DNA from 3 places in the Rhizobium sp. SRDI943 genome. Region 3 is predicted to be linked to each of the others. Evidence: riboswitches for the same ligand, from Rfam matches in the RefSeq annotation. Region 3 holds a riboswitch; each other region holds the start of a gene.
What was found. A riboswitch is a leader RNA that binds a small molecule or an ion and turns the genes downstream of it on or off. The one in region 3 is predicted to bind FMN.
Positions count from the first base shown of each region.

Region 1 (5,717 bases), 1.4 Mb from region 3:
TGTCGTTGTCCCCACACACTTCCGGGCGACATGCTGTAGGGAGGATTTTTCATGAAACACCATGCTTTTGGCCGCATGCCTTTCACCGTCACCAATGTCGGCTTCGGGGCCTGGCAGATCGGCGGCTCCTGGGGCGATATCAGCGAGGCGGACGGACGCGCGGCGTTGAATGCCGCGCTCGATGCCGGCATGACATTCATCGATACGGCCGATGTCTATGGCGACGGCCGCTCGGAAAAGATCATCGCCGACGTGCTGAAGACGCGTGGCGGTGAACGGCCGATGGTCGCCACCAAGGCCGGCCGCCGCCTCAACCCGCATGTCGCCGAAGGCTACACAAAGGCTAATCTCGAAGGCTTTATCGACCGCAGCCTGACGAATCTTGCCGTCGACAGCCTCGACCTCGTGCAGCTCCACTGCCCGCCGCGCGACGCGCTTTACCGGCCGGAGATCTTCGAGGGCCTGAACGCGCTGCAGAAGGCCGGCAAGATCAAGGGTTACGGCGTCAGCGTCGAAAAAGTCGAAGACGGGCTGAAGGCAATCGAATATCCCGGCGTCGTCAGCATCCAGATCATCTACAACATCTTCCGCCAGCGCCCCGACCATCTGTTCTTCCAGGAAGCACGCCGCAGGAATGTGGCGATCATCGCCCGTGTGCCGCTCGCAAGCGGTCTTCTCTCCGGCAAGATCACCCGGGACACACATTTTGCCAGCGACGACCACCGCAATTTCAACCGCAACGGCGAAGCCTTCGATGTCGGCGAGACCTTTGCCGGCGTTCCCTTCGAGGTCGGCCTGCAGGCGGTGGAAGAGGTGCGCAAGCTGGTGCCCGAGGGCGCGACCATGGCTGCCTTCGCGCTCCGCTGGATCCTGATGAGCGACGCCGTCACCGTCGTCATCCCCGGCGCCCGCAATGCCGAGCAGGCCAAGGCCAACGCGGCCGCCGCCGACCTTGCGCCGCTTTCGGCCGATGTCATGGCCGCAACGCGCGAGATCTACGAGCGGCTGATCGCGCCGCATGTGCATCAGCGCTGGTAGGAATCCAATACTCCGAAACGAAAAAATGGCCGGGTTTTACCCGGCCATTTTCATGTGGTGGAACCGTCAGAAGCTCAGTTCGTGCCGACCAGGTCGACCGGGAAGAACAGGGTCTCGCCGGAGGAGTCGCTGACGCCGTCATTGTCGGTGACCGCGTAGGGCTTGCCCGATGCGTCGAAGGTGAAGCCTTCGAGCTTGTCCAACACATAGCCGTTGGTGGCAGACTTCAGCTCGCCGAGGAAGTCGTGGGCTTCGGTCTTCTTGACGACCGGCAGCTCACCGCCGAGCTTGGCGGGCTTCAGCTCTGATATCGCGACCTTGTAGAGCTTCTTCAGCCTGGCGGCATCGCCGACGAGGTTGTCGCGCTCGATGATGTAGACGCTGTCGCCCTCGGCCGAAATTTCCGACAGACCGACCCAGCCGCTTTCCGTCTTGTCGAGCGGATAGCGAACGGCACCCCATTCCTTCTTCTTCGGATTGTAGGAGACGAGCTTGACGAAGCCCTTCTCGTCGTCGCTCCACTCGCGCTGGACCGCCATCCAAAGCGTGGTGTCGTCGCCGGTGCCGACAATGGCCACGCCTTCGAAGCCGTAGCGGATTTCGTTGGCGACGAGCTCCTTCGGCAGCGCGATCTCGGCCTTGATGTCGCCCTTGGCATTGACGTTGTAGAGGGCGTGCGGGACGAGACGCTCGCTGTAGCCTTCCGAGGCGAGCCAGAAGGAGCCATCGGCGGCAGCCGCGATGCCTTCGATGTCGAGCTTCTGAGCCGGGGCACCGTCACGCTTGACGACGAGGGCGTCGGTGATGACGGCCGGCTTCTTGCTGGCGTCGATCGTGTAGATCGTCGGCTGCGAGCCCAGAACGCTGTCGCTGACGGCGTAGAGCATGCCTGGCTTGCCCGGAACGGCGGCGAGACCCGAAAGGGCAGCAAAGCCGATCGGATTGCCATCCTTCTCGGCGGAGACGATCTGCGGATAGGCCTTCTCGCCTTCCGAACGCTCGTAGATCATCACATGCGAGCGCGTGCCGCCGTCCCTGCCGAGATCGAGCTCGTTGGCGGTCGCAAGAAGATTGCGGGCGGGAATGGCGATCGCGCCTTCCGGCGAAATGCCTGATGGCAGCAGCTGGACGAGTTCGGGATCGGCGCCGGTATCCTTATAGACGCCGACGACCGAGGCACGTTCGGCGAGCAGGAAGAAATACTTGTCGTCGCCGAACTTGGCGGCTTCGAGGCCTTCCGGCTCGACGCCCTTCGATCCCGAACGGCTTTCCGGATAGTGGCCGATATGGGCGACGGCGCGTTCGAAGGATGCGCCCGATTCGTAGAGAAGCTTGCCCGTCCTGTCGAAAATGGTGAAGCCGCGCGAGCCGCCCTGGTAGTCGCCTTCATTGGCGACGACGAGGCGGTTGTCGTCAAGCCACTTCACGGCATCGGGCTCGCGCGGCACGCCCTTGGCTTCGCCCGAGAATTTCAGGGCGCCGTCACGCTTGGTGTCGATGCCGGTGAGATCGACGCTGCCGGCGGAGAAATGCGTCTTCACCTCAGCCGTGTTGGCGTCGATGATGACGATCTCGTTGTTTTCCTGCAGCGTCAGGGCAATCTCGTTCAGGCTGTTGAAGGCGACGAATTCCGGCTCCGGATCTTCAGGGGCGACGCCGGTAAGCCCGGCCAGCGTCACGTGCTTGATAGTGCCGCAATCGACGGTGCCGTTCTTGACCTGGAAGACGACGAGATCGCCGGCCGGCATCTGCGGGATCTTGCCGTCATTGATGTCTTCGTCGCGTTCATTTTCGATTGCGATGGTGCCTAGCGTCTTGTCCTTGTTGAGGGCGATCGAATCCGGCTGACCACCGAGATCGCAGGTGTTTTCGATCTTCTTGGTCGCCACGTCGACGATCGCGAGACGGCCCGAGGGCTTGGTCTTGCTTTCGGAGGTGTTGACGGCAACCAGTGCCTTGCCGGCGCTCCAGGTGACCGATGTCGGCTCGCCGTCCATCATCAGCGCGCCGCCGGCCTTCGGGGCCTTGGCATCGGTAATGTCGATAAAGCCGATCGCGCCGAGCGGGCTGTCGCTATAGATCAGCGTGTTGCCGTCTTCGGTCGCGGTGATGATCTCGGCGGAGCTCACCGAAAGCTTGTCCTTATCAACAGGCAGGTTCTCTGCGACCGGGAAGGAAGCGATGCGGTTGAAAACCGGCTCGGCCGCGGCCGGAAAGGCGACGGATGCGAGAAGCACGGCAGCGAGCGCTGCCTTGCGCGATGAAATTGTCATGAAATCCCCCATGTGTCGAACATTCGAAACATGAGTTTTCTGCGCGAGCGGCATGACAGAGGCATGACAGATGCGGCATTTTGCGTCAGATCATGTCAGGCTCTGGTTTGCGCTCCCGGCGCATCTCGTTTCGCATGATGAACAGCGAAGCAGACAAGATGAGAGCCGCTCCCAGCCAGAGATAACCCGCCGGCGCATAACCGAAGAACAGCCAACCGGCCAGCACGTTCAACGGCAGCTTCAGATCGTCGAACGGCTGGACATAGGCGGCATCCGCTGCGGCATAGGCGAGCGTCAGGAAATACTGCGCTACCGCGGTCAGCAGCCCCGCCAGCAGGAACAGGGCAAGGGTTGCGCCCGTCGGCACTGCAAAGCCTGCCGCAAGCGCCAGCCCGCCATTTATCGGCGTCAGCAGAACGAGCAGCCAGACGGTGATCGTCTCTGGCCGTTCGATGCCTGTCAGGCTCTTGGTGATCAGCGACGAGGCGCCGCACAGCAGCGCCGAAAGCACAGGCAAGAGAGCCGCCCAGCCAAAACCATCAGACCATGGCTGCAGAATGATCATCGCTCCGGTGAAACCCGCTGCCGTCGCGGCCCAGCGGGCCGGGCCGACGCGCTCCCCGAGGAAAAGCCGGGCGCCCAGAATGATGAAGAAGGGCGAGGTCATCACCAGTGCGATCGCCTGCCAGATCGGCACCGTGGCAAGGCCGGCGACCCAGGCCTCGACGCCGAGCGCGGCAAGCGCGACGCGCGCGAGGTGACGCCAAGGATAGTGCGTGCGCATCGCCGCAAGGCCGAGCCTCTTCAGGAACGGCAGCGAAAACAGGAAGGCGAAGCCATATTGCCAGAAGGCTGCGGACGCCGAGGGAAAGGCAAGCTTCATCGTCAGCCATTGGGTGACGACGTTGAGAAGCGAAAAGGCAATGCCGGCAAGGACCATCCAGATGGCACCGACAACGGCGCGGGACGGCTCGACGGCAACAGAAGTCTGATTCATGTCTTTCATCCAAAACAGGGAACAACATAAATCAGGACGCATGAGCCCCGACCAAGCGACACAGGGCAACCCTGCCCTCCGCGTGGCCGACACTCATTCTCTTCCATCCGGACTTTAACCGTCGGCTCCGGAATCACACCGGATCTGCTGACCCCTCCTCCGCATGGGCGCGAAAGAAGGCGCTCGCGGGCTCAGGCCGAAACCCTTACCGCCGGTGGGGAGTTTCACCCCGCCCTGAGAACAGAACTGTCGTAGATCAAAGCCCCCGCGACGGCAAGATCCGCCCAAACAAAAGGGGTCCGGCAAAGCCGAACCCCTCTCAAATCCTACACAACCGGTCTCGTTTCCGGCTGGCGGATAATCTCAGATCAGCCGTTGACGGCGTCCTTCAGGCCCTTGCCGGGCGTGAATTTCGGCACGTTGCGAGCCGGAATGTCGACTTCAGCGCCCGTCGACGGGTTACGGCCCTTCGATGCGGCACGATGAGAAACGGTGAAGCTGCCGAAACCCGCGAGGCGAATGTCGCCCTTGTTCTTGAGTTCAGCCTGGACAACGTCGAAAACCGCGTCAACAGCGGAAGCCGCGTCAGACTTCGTCAGTCCTGCCTTTTCGGCTACTGCGGACACGAGTTCATTCTTGTTCATGTTTCCACCCCTTTCTAAATGGTATGAAACGACTCAAAAGTAAGCTAGGCGCAGAATAGGTTTCATCAGGCCCGCCGAAAACCCAAAAGCCCTGCAAATCAAGGAAAAGCAAGCGTCTACATGACGTTTTCACAAAAAAGGCTGGCGTTTCCGCCAGCCTTTTTCCGTGTTTTGGGCCAATTGGGCATAAATGTGGCAAAGGCCACTCAATGCGCTATGGTTGCGCCTGTCTCATCGAGGCCTTCGACCGATGTGATGACCGGCGTTTCCACCGTGCCATCCCATTCGATTGGCTCCGGCCGCCGGATCAGCGCGTGCTTGATCACCTCGCCCATGCGGGATACCGGGATGATCTCCATGTTGTTCTTCACGTTGTCAGGAATCTCCGCCAGGTCCTTGGCGTTTTCCTCCGGAATCAGCACCTTCTTGATGCCGCCGCGAAGCGCTGCGAGCAGCTTTTCCTTGAGACCGCCGATCGGCAGCACACGGCCACGAAGCGTGATTTCACCGGTCATGGCCACATGCCTGTCCACGGGGATGCCGGTCATGATCGAGACGATCGCGGTTGCCATGGCGACACCAGCCGAGGGACCATCCTTCGGGGTTGCGCCTTCCGGCACGTGCACGTGGATGTCGCTCTTGTCGAAGCGCGGCGGCTCGATGCCGAAATCGACAGCGCGCGAGCGGACATAGGAGGCCGCTGCCGAGATCGATTCCTTCATGACTTCCTTCAGATTGCCGGTGACCGTCATGCGGCCCTTGCCC
Region 1 covers NZ_CM172787.1:1,341,311-1,347,027, reverse strand. The annotation lists gene AC245Y_RS06805 (aldo/keto reductase) at 52-1,038, shown strand; gene AC245Y_RS06800 (esterase-like activity of phytase family protein) at 1,113-3,323, opposite strand; gene ribN (riboflavin transporter RibN) at 3,397-4,317, opposite strand; FMN riboswitch at 4,400-4,554, opposite strand; gene hupB (DNA-binding protein HupB) at 4,677-4,952, opposite strand; gene lon (endopeptidase La) at 5,159-5,717, opposite strand, start outside.
Region 1: linked by a shared signal. The riboswitch ahead of ribN (riboflavin transporter RibN) and the one ahead of AC245Y_RS14015 (6,7-dimethyl-8-ribityllumazine synthase) in region 3 are both predicted to bind FMN.

Region 2 (5,717 bases), 410 kb from region 3:
GTCATCGCGAAATGGCTGATGCGCGATCCTAAGGTCGTCGTGCTCGACGAACCGACGAGAGGCATCGACGTCGGCGCCCGAGCCGGTATCTACGACATCATCGTCAATCTTGCCAAACGGGGCGTGGCGGTCATCGTCGTAAGCTCGGACCTCGAGGAAGTTCTCGGAGTCTCCAATCGCATTCTCGTGCTTGCGCAAGGCAAACAGGCAGGCATTCTCAATCGTGACCAGGCAAATGACGTTTCGGTCATGGAGCTAGCCACCATCTAAACAGACAGAAAGGAAGAGCGGTGTCCGACATCACTCTGAACGCCCCGAAGCTTTTCGATCTCAGCGGCCAGGTTGCCATCGTTACAGGAGCCGGGAGCGGCATTGGGCAGCGCATTGCCATCGGCCTTGCGCAATGCGGCGCCGACGTGGCGCTGCTCGACCGCCGAACCGACGACGGGCTGGCCAAGACGGCTGAACATATTCGCGCCGCCGGCCGCCGCTCGATCCAGATCGCGGCGGATGTCACCAGCAAATCTTCCCTTGGAGAGGCAATAGCACGGACCGAAGCCGATCTCGGCACGCTGACGCTTGCAGTCAACGCGGCAGGCATCGCTAACGCGAACGCCGCGGAAGAGATGGCGGAGGACCAATATCAGACGTTGATGGATATCAACCTGAAAGGTGTCTTTCTTTCCTGCCAGGCCGAGGCCCGCGCCATGCTCAAGAATGGACGCGGCTCCATCGTCAACATCGCTTCCATGTCCGGCGTGATCGTAAATCGCGGGCTGAGCCAAGCGCACTATAACGCCTCCAAGGCGGGCGTCATCCATATGTCGAAGTCCATGGCGATGGAATGGGTCGACCGCGGCATTCGCGTCAACACCATCTCCCCCGGATACACGGCAACGCCCATGAACACCCGTCCGGAGATGGTCCACCAGACCAAGCTCTTCGAAGAGCAGACGCCGATGCAGCGCATGGCAGCGGTGGACGAGATGGTAGGCCCGGCGGTGTTTCTGCTGTCGAATGCAGCAAGTTTCGTGACCGGCGTCGATCTTCTCGTCGACGGCGGTTTCTGCTGCTGGTGATGAGAAAGCTCATTGCCGCTGCTGGAAAGTGACCGATCTCGCTTCCTCCCTGGCTGAGATCGAGGCGCTGAAGGGACCAACGGGCAAGACGGCGTGCGATATCGCCGTCTTGCCCGCCCTTCACGCTGATCGAACGGGTTGTCGAACGGACCGAGGGCTCGGATCGTCATCGGCGCTCTAGACTGCCTGAATTCGCGACAACCGTTTGATCTCCAATAATGATCGCATGGTAGGTCGCACCCAGATTTGCTGTTTATCGACGGACAAGGAAAGAGCATGAAACGCTTTGAGCAGAAGACTGTCGTCATTACCGGGGGTAGCCGCGGCATCGGAGCGGCGATCGCCAAACGCTTCGCGAAAGAAGGCGCCAATCTCGTCGTCTCGGCCAATGAGGACCTGGTCCACGGCGTCGCCGAACAGATCCGGGCCGAAGGCGGCAAGGCGATCTCCTTCATCGGCGATGTCACCGACAAGGCAAGCGTCACCGCCCTCTACGATGCCGCCGAGAAGGAATTCGGCTCGGTCGACGTTTCGATCCAGAATGCTGGCGTCATCACCATCGCCCGCGTCGAGGACCTGACCGAAAACGAGTGGGACAAGGTCATGGCCGTCAACACCAAGGGCGTCTTCCTCTGCGCCCAGGAGGCAATATCACGAATGCGCAAGCACAAGCGCGGCGGCCGCATCATCAACACCGCTTCCGGCCAGGCGCGCGACGGCTTCATCTACACCCCGCATTATGCCGCCTCGAAAATGGGGGTCGTCGGCATCACCCAGAGCCTGGCCAAGGAAGTCGCGACCGAGAAGATCACCGTCAACGCCTTCTGCCCCGGCATCATCGAGACCGACATGTGGGCCTATAACGACCAGGCCTGGGGCAAGCTGCTCGGCAACTACGCCCCCGGCGAGCTGATGAAGGAATGGGTCGAGGGCATCCCGATGAAACGGGCCGGCTCTGGGGAAGATGTCGCAGGCCTGGTGACCTTCCTCGCCAGCGATGACGCCGCCTATATCACCGGCCAGACGATCAATGTCGACGGCGGCCTGATCATGTCCTGATGCAGGCGCCCAAAATTGCGTAGCGGTTTTGGGACAACGACATGCATCGAACAAAGAGCAAACCACCAGCGAAGTGCGGAAGGCGACACGGTCGTCGCCTCCGTGTGAACAGTGTGTCCATCGGCGTCAGGGCAGCTTTGCATTTTTGCCTGGTCGAGTGACCTTGCCATCCGCCTGTTTTTGATCCTATCTTTGAAGTGTTCTCAGGGCGGGGTGTAATTCCCCACCGGCGGTATCAGGAGCAATCCTGGAGCCCGCGAGCGCTTCCGGCACCTCCTGTCGGAAGGTCAGCAGATCCGGTGAGATGCCGGAGCCGACGGTATAGTCCGGATGGAAGAGGACAACACGGGCAGTCGCACTCCATCCCGGAGTCGGCCGACGTTTGTTCGCCCAAGGGCAGAAGGCTCGCTCACGGACTGAGCCGAGCAGACCATGTCAGTCAGCTGACATAACCCTTGAAAGGCCAGACAGCATGACTATCGCAACAATCGAAGATGCCATATCAGCCATTGCCAGCGGCAAGATGGTCGTCGTCGTCGACGACCAGAACCGGGAAAATGAAGGTGATATCGTGGTCGCGGCCGATGCCGTCACCCCTGAGGCAATCGCCTTCATGATGACCCACGCCCGTGGACTCGTCTGCATCGCCATGGAAGGCGAGCGTCTCGATGCGCTCGATATTCCGCTCATGGTGCCCAACAACACGGAATCGCACAAAACCGCCTTCACGGTCTCGGTCGATTATCTCAAGGGCACGACGACCGGTATCTCGGCTGCCGACCGCGCCGCCACCGTCCGCGCCCTGGTCGACGATCGCGCAAAGCCCGCCGAATTCGCCCGCCCCGGCCATATCTTCCCGCTGCGCTCCAACCCCCGCGGCGTGCTCGGCCGCCCCGGCCACACCGAAGCCGCCGTCGATCTCGCCCGCCTCGCCGGACGGATCCCCGCCGGCGTCATCTGCGAAGTCGCCAACGACGACGGAACCATGTCCCGCCTGCCCGAACTCACGCTCTTCGCCGAACGCCACAACCTCCCCCTCGTCACCATCGAGGACCTGGTCGCCTATCTCGACCGCCAGGCGGCAAAAGACATACGCGAAGTCGCCTGATCTGCGCAAAGCGGCCAGCCCCGTCCTTCGAGGCCCCTGCGGGGCACCTCAGGATGAGGCTGGAGAGAGGTTGCGACCTGGTTCAACGGGAAGCGCAGCGGCATGGCACACGGACCAGCCCTCATCCTGAGGCACGCAGGCCGCAGGCCGCAGCCTCGAAGGACGAGGGCGGGTGGCTGGGTCCCAGACGCGCACGGCTGGTTGCCACAGCACACCCTATTTCCTGCCCCTATGTTCGGCTGATCGAAACCCCACCATCTGCCAGCATCGCCGTGCCGGTCACGAAGCTCGACATGTCGGAGGCGAGGAAAAGCGCCGCATTGGCGATCTCGTCGGGTTGCGCCATGCGTTTCAGCGCATGCAGCCCCTCCACGAAGGCGAGCACCTCCGGCGTGGCATCAGGCGCGTTGGTGATACTGGCGGGCGTGTCGGTGCCGCCGGGAAGCAGCGCGTTGACGCGGATCTTCTGCGCTCCGAGTTCGGCGGCGAGCACCTGCACGAAGCCGATCAGCCCCGCCTTGCTCGCCGCATAGGCGGCCATGCCAGGCATGCCGACGGTGTGGCCGACAAAGGTCGAGGTGAAGATCAGCGATCCGCCGCCTTTCCCCATCGCCGCCGACTGGTGTTTGGCGCCGAGGAAGGCGGCGGTGAGATTGGTCTCGATCGTCTCGCGCCAGCCCTCCACCGACAGCCCGGCGACCGGCCCCATCTCACCGATGATGCCGGCATTGTTGAAGGCGATGTCGAGCCGGCCGAAACGCGAGACTGCCGTTTCGACAAGCCTTTCCTGGAGCGCCTCGTCCCTGACATCGCCTGATATGGCGACGGCCTGCCCACCCTCCGCCTCAATTTCCGCGATGACGGCGTCGAGCGCGTCTTGTCGCCGGCCGGTGACCACGAGCTTGGCACCTTGCCGTGCAAAGAGTTTCGCCGCTGCGCGGCCGATGCCTGAGCTTGCGCCGGTGATGATGGCGATCTTGTCGTTGAGAAGTGTCATATCGGTCTCTCCTGGTTTGTTGCCAGATTTGACATGCTCAAACATCATGCGATGCAGCCACCCGTTTCCCGCGCAGGACGAGAAAAACGCCTATGGCCGAACCGGCAGCGCGACGGCGCGTCCTCATCGACGCCTTGATCACGGCGTCGGAAACATCGGAATTCGCCTTATAAAACCGAGATTTGCCGAGACCTTCATCCACACGCCTGCATTGAGGTCAGTGCCGTTGTGCACCGCATCATCGATTTATGCCTGGTGTGGCATTCATCCGATTCCCTTCATGCGTCTTCGCGATTAAAAGGAGCGCACAGGTAACGGGAATCTCTTCATGCCGCGGTCACGCAATACTGAGGGCGCCATCTATATGAGCATGGCGATGGCCGGCTTTTCCGCAAGCGACGCTCTATCCAAATCGGTGATCGCCTATATGAACGCCGGCGAGATCATGTTCCTGCGCGGCCTCTTCACCAGCCTGCTCGTCTATCTGATCGCCTGGAAAATGGGCGCGCTGCGCTCCTGGCGCATCATGCTGCAGCCGATGATCATCTTCAGGATCATCTGTGAGACGCTCTCCGCCGTCACCTATATCACCGCGCTCGGCATGATGCCGATCGCCAATGCCTCGGCGATCCTGCAGTCGCTGCCGCTGGTCGTCACCTTCGGCGCTGCCCTCTTCTTCGGCGAGCCGGTCGGCTGGCGGCGCTGGTCGGCGATCCTTGTCGGCCTCGTCGGCGTGATGATCATTATCCGTCCCGGCCCTGAGGGATTCACCGCCGCCGCCCTCCTCTGCGTCGCTGCGGTGCTGACGACGGCCGGCCGCGATCTCGCCACCCGGAGCATCAGTCCGGAAATCCCCTCGCTGATGATCACCGTCATCACCGCCATATCAGCCTCCTTCTTCGGCGCGCTGCTCATCCCGGTGCTCGGCGGCTGGCAGCCGGTCAGCGCCGCTGCCCTTGGGCATCTCGCACTCGCATCGGTGCTGGTGCTCGTCGGCTACCAGTCGGTCATCCTCGCCATGCGCACCGGCGAAATCTCTTTCGTCGCGCCGTTTCGCTATACCAGCCTGATCTTCTCTTCTGTGCTCGGCTTCTTTTTCTTCGCGGAAGTGCCTGACAGCTGGACGCTCGTCGGGGCTGCGATCGTCATCGCCTCCGGCCTCTATACGTTCTATCGTGAGGCCAAGCGCCGTGTGTCGCCGATTGCGCAGGAATCCGCGCCGCGTGCGCCGGTTTGAGGAAGGATGATGGCTCAATTCTCGTTGGATAAATCTCATATAGCGGGCGTCGTATTGGCCGGCGGCCGTTCGCAGCGCATGGGCCGCGACAAGGCAGGCATGATGCTTGGGGCCGAGAGCCTGCTCCGCCATGTGCTGACCCGCCTCTCGCAGCAAACTTTCCACGTTGCCGTCAATGCCGATGCCGCCGCCGAGGGTGTGCCTGTCATTCCCGACCGTTTTCCCGGCAAGGCCGGG
Region 2 covers NZ_CM172787.1:2,297,194-2,302,910, forward strand. The annotation lists gene AC245Y_RS11870 (sugar ABC transporter ATP-binding protein) at 1-270, shown strand, start outside; gene AC245Y_RS11875 (SDR family oxidoreductase) at 291-1,079, shown strand; gene AC245Y_RS11880 (glucose 1-dehydrogenase) at 1,356-2,138, shown strand; FMN riboswitch at 2,334-2,484, shown strand; gene ribB (3,4-dihydroxy-2-butanone-4-phosphate synthase) at 2,611-3,246, shown strand; gene AC245Y_RS11890 (SDR family oxidoreductase) at 3,476-4,243, opposite strand; gene AC245Y_RS11895 (DMT family transporter) at 4,572-5,480, shown strand; gene mobA (molybdenum cofactor guanylyltransferase MobA) at 5,490-5,717, shown strand, end outside.
Region 2: linked by a shared signal. The riboswitch ahead of ribB (3,4-dihydroxy-2-butanone-4-phosphate synthase) and the one ahead of AC245Y_RS14015 (6,7-dimethyl-8-ribityllumazine synthase) in region 3 are both predicted to bind FMN.

Region 3 (5,717 bases):
GTGAGCTGCCTGTTTTGCGCGGTTGCCGCACATCGCCATACTGCACCAGCGCCGCCGGTGGCCTCGGGTGTGGTCGGCGAAGAGCAGCGTGCAGGCCGGCCCTTCGCAGGCCTTCACCGTGGAGAAATCCTCGGTGCAGACGAATTGCGCCAGCGCCTCGCCGACCGGCAGCAGCAGCGCATCGGGCGCGCGCCATTTGCGCATTGGTTGAAGTGCGAGTGTGGCATCGGCATGTCCTGCGATGATGCGGCTGAAGCCCTCGTTACGTTCGAGTAGGCGGTTCAGCGGCTCCAACTCCTCCAGGGCATTTGCCGGAAGAGGGTGGCCCTTGTGGCTGCGGACGAAATCCCGGAACCATTCGCGCAGGCTCCTTGCCTGGTCTGCGACCTTGTCGAGTTCGCCCGGCAGCGCCTGCGCTCGCATTGCCTCCAGCGTCGCATGGGGGACGAGCCCCGCCTGCTCCAGCCAGCGCAGCAGGCCTTTGCCATCATCGATCCAGTCGACTGGCGTATCGACCGGAGTGGCGATCGAATTCAAAAAATCCAGTCCCAGCGCATCGCCGACGAAAAGGGCAGGTGAGCGGTTGTCCATCATAACTCCTGTTCCGGTCGCCACGATGTGCACCGCTGGCGGTCTCTCGAAGACATGAGTGATATGTAACCTCTTAAAAGGCGCTTGACAAGTTATGCGCTCTGGGAGTAACCGTCATAAATACATCAGATAGGTTACTTTAGCAGAGCAAGGAGAACGCTGATGTCCCCCGAGAATGTGAATCTCGCGAACAGTGTGAATGTCGTATTTGTCCACGGCGCATGGGCGGATGGTTCGAGCTGGACAAAAATCATTCTGCCGCTCACCGCCGAAGGCTTGAGCGTGTTCGCGGTGCCGCTGCCGCTGACCTCCTTCAGCGACGATGTCGCAGCCCTTGAGCACACGCTGGAGCGGGTGACCGGGCCGGTGGTTCTCGTCGGCCATGCCTATGCCGGCGCGGTGATCGCTGCGACCCGGGACGAGAAGGTCAAGGCGCTGGTCTATATCGCCGCCCTGGCACCCGATGAAGGCGAGACGGTCGCCGATATCTTCTATCGCGGCGAGCCGCACCCAAGGCGCCGAAGCTCGCGCCCGACAGTCATGGCCTGATCTATCTGCCGCAAGAGGCTTTTAGCACCGCATTCGCGCAGAATGCCGAGGCGGGTGAGCAGGCGGTGCTTGCCGCCGTACAGCGGCCGATCTCGCCGGCCTGCATCACTGTTCCCGTGCCGCGCCCGCTCTGGAAGGACCGTCCGGCCTGGTTCCTGATCGCGGAACAGGACCGGATGATCGTTGCCGACAATCAGCGCTTCATGGCCGAGCGCATGCAGGCGCGGGTGCGCTCACACGCCGCCGATCACACGCCAATCGTTACGGCGCCTGCCGCCGTGCTCGACATCGTCAGGGAGGCGGCCGCCGCGGTGGCAGCCTGAATTCAACTGTCAAAACAAGGGATGAGGAGGAAATCGAGATGCACGGAGAGAAGATGACGACCGAGCGGGTGAGCGCCTTTTCAGACGCCATGATCGCGGTGATCATCACCATCATGGTGCTGGAGCTCAAGGCGCCCAAGGTTCCCGACATATCAGCCGTGCTTTCGCTCTGGCCGATCCTGGTCAGCTATGCGCTGAGCTACCTGTTCATCGCGATCATCTGGATCAACCATCATCACCTGCTGCGGCTGGTGCGCTTTGCCTCTACCCGGCTGATCTGGATCAACTTCGTGCACCTCTTCCTGGTGTCGCTGCTGCCGTTCACGACGGCCTGGATGGCGAGGACCGGCCTCGCGCCGATGCCGGTTGCCGTCTATGCCGCGGTCTTCGTGCTGGTCAATGCTGCCTATCTGATGTTCGAGCGCGAGATATTCGCGCAAGCCGAGGCGGGCGCCATGCCGGAACCCGCCCGCCGCCTGGCGCGCCGGCGGACGCTCATCGGCCTGGCGATCTTTGCCGTGGCGGGGCTCGTTGCTCCCTTCGTACCGCTCCTCGGCTTCTTCCTGATCTGCTGCGCCCTCGTTCTCTATCTCCAGCCGGAGATCTTCAACAGCCGCCAGCAAGGGCAGGCGGAATAACCAGACCGGAAATACCAATCAAGTTATCACAGCAAAGGAGACTGTCATGTCCACCATCAGATACCGCACCGCCGACGTCGACGGCTTCAACATCTTCTATCGCGAGGCCGGTTCGCCGGATGCTCCGAAGCTGCTCCTGCTGCACGGCTTTCCGAGCGCCGGCCACATGTTCCGCGACCTGATGCCGCTGCTCTCCGATCGCTTCCACATCGTCGCGCCCGATCTTCCGGGCTTCGGACGATCCGACCTGCCGGCACGCGGCGCCACTTTCGACGGGATCGCCACGACCATCGATCGTTTCACCGAAGTCGTCGGCTTCGATCGTTACGCCGTCTATGTGTTCGACTACGGCGCGCCGACCGGCTTCCGGCTGGCCGTGAAACATCCTGACCGGATCATGGCGATCATCTCGCAGAACGGCAACGCCTATGTCGAGGGCCTGAGCGAGGGCTGGAACCCGATCCGGGCCTATTGGGAGGATGCGTCCGAGGAGAACCGCAATGCGCTGAAGGCGATGCTGCAGCCGGAAACGACGGTCTGGCAATATACGCATGGGGTTGCCGATCCGACGACGGTTTCGCCCGACGGCTATTCGCTCGACAATTTCTATCTGGCGCGGCCCGGCGTCGAGGACATACAGCTCGACCTCTTCGGCGACTACAAGAGCAATGTCGCGCTCTATCCTGCCTTTCAGGATTATTTCCGCACCCACAAGCCGCCGTTCCTGGCCGTGTGGGGCAAGAACGATCCGTTCTTCCTGCCGCCCGGCGCCGAGGCGTTCAAGCGCGATAATCCCAATGCGGTCGTCCGCTTCCTCGACACCGGCCACTTCGCGCTGGAAACGCATGCCGCAGAGATCGCGGCTGCGATCCGCGATTTTCTGGCCCGCTGAGAGCAGAACCAGGCGCTGCCCGCCGGAAGGGGCGGGCGGTCGCCCAAGCCAACAGGAGAGACGACATGTCTGATACAGTTGCCATCATCACCGGCGCCAGCCAGGGCATCGGCCAGGCGACGGCGCTGCGCCTCGCGCGCGATTTTTCCGCGCTGGTGCTGGTCGCGCGCAACCGCGCCAATCTGGAGGAGACCGCGCAGGCGGTGAGGGCGGTCGGCGCGCAGGCCCTCGTCATCGGCGCCGACCTTGCTGAGCCGGCGGCGGCGCAGGCCGTGGTCGATCAGGCGCTCGGTGCCTTCGGCCGCATCGATGCGCTGCTCAATATCGCCGGCGCCGTGCCGCAGATCGATCTTTTCGAGATGACCGACGCGCAGTGGGAAGGTGGACTGGCGCTGAAGCTGCACGGTGCGCGGCGCCTGACGATTGCCGCCTGGCCGGCACTGAAGGAGACCAACGGCTCCGTCGTCCTGATGTCGGGCAATTCGGCGGTGTTTCCAAAGGCGCCTTATGCGGCGGTCGGCACGATCAATGCGGCGATCGTGGCGCTCGCCAAGGCCTTTGCCGATCGCGGCATCGCCGATAGCGTCCAGGTCAACAGCGTGCTGCCCGGCCCCGTCATGACCGGCCGGCGCCGTTCCTATCTCGAGCACTGGGCACCGTTGCACGGTGTGAGCGTGGAGGAGGCGACCGCGCATTTCCCCGAACAGGCAGGCATTGCCCGCTACGGCGAGCCGGAGGAAATCGCCGAACTGATGGCCTTCCTGGTGTCGCCGGGTGCCCGCTGGATGACCGGCTCGACGCTACGCATAGATGGCGGCGAGGTGAAGTCGATCTGATGTGGTCGACGGCGGGATTGCCCCGCCGTCTTCATCGCCTGTTGTTCTTCTGCTCGTCGAGCCGCTTTCACGCGGCGGGAGCAGCGCGGGTCTTGCCGATCGTCAGAGCCGCCTTTGCTGCCTCGCGTCCTTTCTCGACGAAATGCGCCCGGTAGATCTGCTTGTGGTGTTCGGTTTCCTGATACTGATGCGGCGTCAGCGACACCGACAGCACCGGCACACCGGTATCCATGCCGGCGCGCATCAGGCCATCGACGACGGCCTGGGCGACGAATTCGTGGCGGTAGATTCCGCCGTCGACGACGAAGGCGGCGGCAACGACAGCGGCATAGCGTCCGGTTGCAGCAAGATCGCGTGACAGCAGCGGCATCTCGAATGCGCCGGGAACATCGAACACGTTGACCTGCTCGGGCGGAATAAGCTGATGGAAGCCATCAAGGGCGCGGTCGACGATGTCGGCGTGCCAACTGGCTTTGACGAAGGCATAGCGGGTGGGTGTCACGGCAATCTCCTTTGGCGAACAGACACATCACCCAAGGCGATCACGAACGTTCCCGACAGCCGCAAGGGCGGCAGGAGCGCACGTTCTCTTTCATCCGGACTATGACCGTCGGCTCAGGCATCTCACCTGATCTGCTGACCCTTCCTGAGAAGGCGCTCGCGGGCTCGCAACCAAAATTGCATACCGCCGGTAGGGACTTTCACCCCGCCCTGAGAACGGCGCGAACAATAGGGGTAAGGTGGCGGGCTGGCAATAGGTTGAAATGCTTTCGCGGCCGGAGCTGGATCAGGGCTCCCCAAGCGGCGATTCCGCTCGTTCGTCGATGGCGACGGGCAATACCTCTTGCGGAGGAGGAGCCTGCGCCTACATTCTCTCGGTGAGGACATCCACGTCAGAAGCACGACAAGACAGGACGCGCTGTCTCCGCCTGGGCGGGGCCGTGACAACCATGGGAGAGAGTGATGCCAGAATCTTTCGTCGTCCACCGCGAGGCGCATATCGCGGCGCCGCCGGCCGCGGTATTCGCGCTGATGACCGATCCGGAGAAGATCCTGCGCTGGATGGGAACGGAAGCGCAGGTCGAGCCGCAGCCCGGCGGGCTCTATCTCGTCAACGTTACCGGCGCCCGCTTTGCGCGCGGCTCGTTTCGCGAGGTGGTGCCGGTTCATCGCCTTGCCTACAGTTTCGGCTGGGATGGCAGTGAAGTGGTGCCGCCGGGGTCGAGCCTGGTCGAGATCGACCTGATCGAACAGGGGAGCGGAACGCTGCTGCGGCTCACCCATAGCGGCCTGCCCAGCGCCGATCAATGCGCCGGCCATGCGGAAGGCTGGGCGCATTACCTCGGGCGCCTGACAGAAGTCGCCGCCGGGCGTGATCCGGGTCCCGACGCTTTTTACGGCCGGACATGAACAATTTTTGCGGGCGCGGGGCGTCTCTGAAGCGCTTGCCGCAGCGACAACAGCGGTCGGCGGGCGCTCAAACCGGCCGTACGGAAGCGCTGCTTTTTCTCCCGCAAACATGAACGCGCAGTTCATCTCCAGTTCAATTTAGCGGCCATAAAGTTGGGACGGCTGGATTGAAAATGGAGTTCACGATGAAGGCACTTTCTATCGCGGCTGCCTTGCTTGCCGGCAGCCTCTCGATCGGTACCGCGGAGGCAATGCCGATGGGGACAATCAATGTCCAGAGCAGTGTCACAAAGGTCGACTACGCCTGCGGTCGCGGCTGGCATCTGACGCGCTGGGGCGAATGCCGGCGAAGCTGGAGACGCCCGCCGCCGGTAGCTTTCTACGGTGGTCCGCCCCGCTGGGGCTGGGAGCGGCGTCACCGCGATTGGGATGGCCCGCGCTGGCGCCATGAGCGGCGCTGGGATCGCGACCGGCGTTG
Region 3 covers NZ_CM172787.1:2,702,558-2,708,274, reverse strand. The annotation lists gene AC245Y_RS14040 (CGNR zinc finger domain-containing protein) at 1-591, opposite strand, end outside; partial or broken gene AC245Y_RS14035 (alpha/beta fold hydrolase) at 754-1,463, shown strand; gene AC245Y_RS14030 (TMEM175 family protein) at 1,502-2,101, shown strand; gene AC245Y_RS14025 (alpha/beta fold hydrolase) at 2,148-2,993, shown strand; gene AC245Y_RS14020 (SDR family oxidoreductase) at 3,059-3,829, shown strand; gene AC245Y_RS14015 (6,7-dimethyl-8-ribityllumazine synthase) at 3,897-4,331, opposite strand; FMN riboswitch at 4,410-4,552, opposite strand; gene AC245Y_RS14010 (SRPBCC family protein) at 4,793-5,239, shown strand; gene AC245Y_RS14005 (GCG_CRPN prefix-to-repeats domain-containing protein) at 5,425-5,717, shown strand, end outside.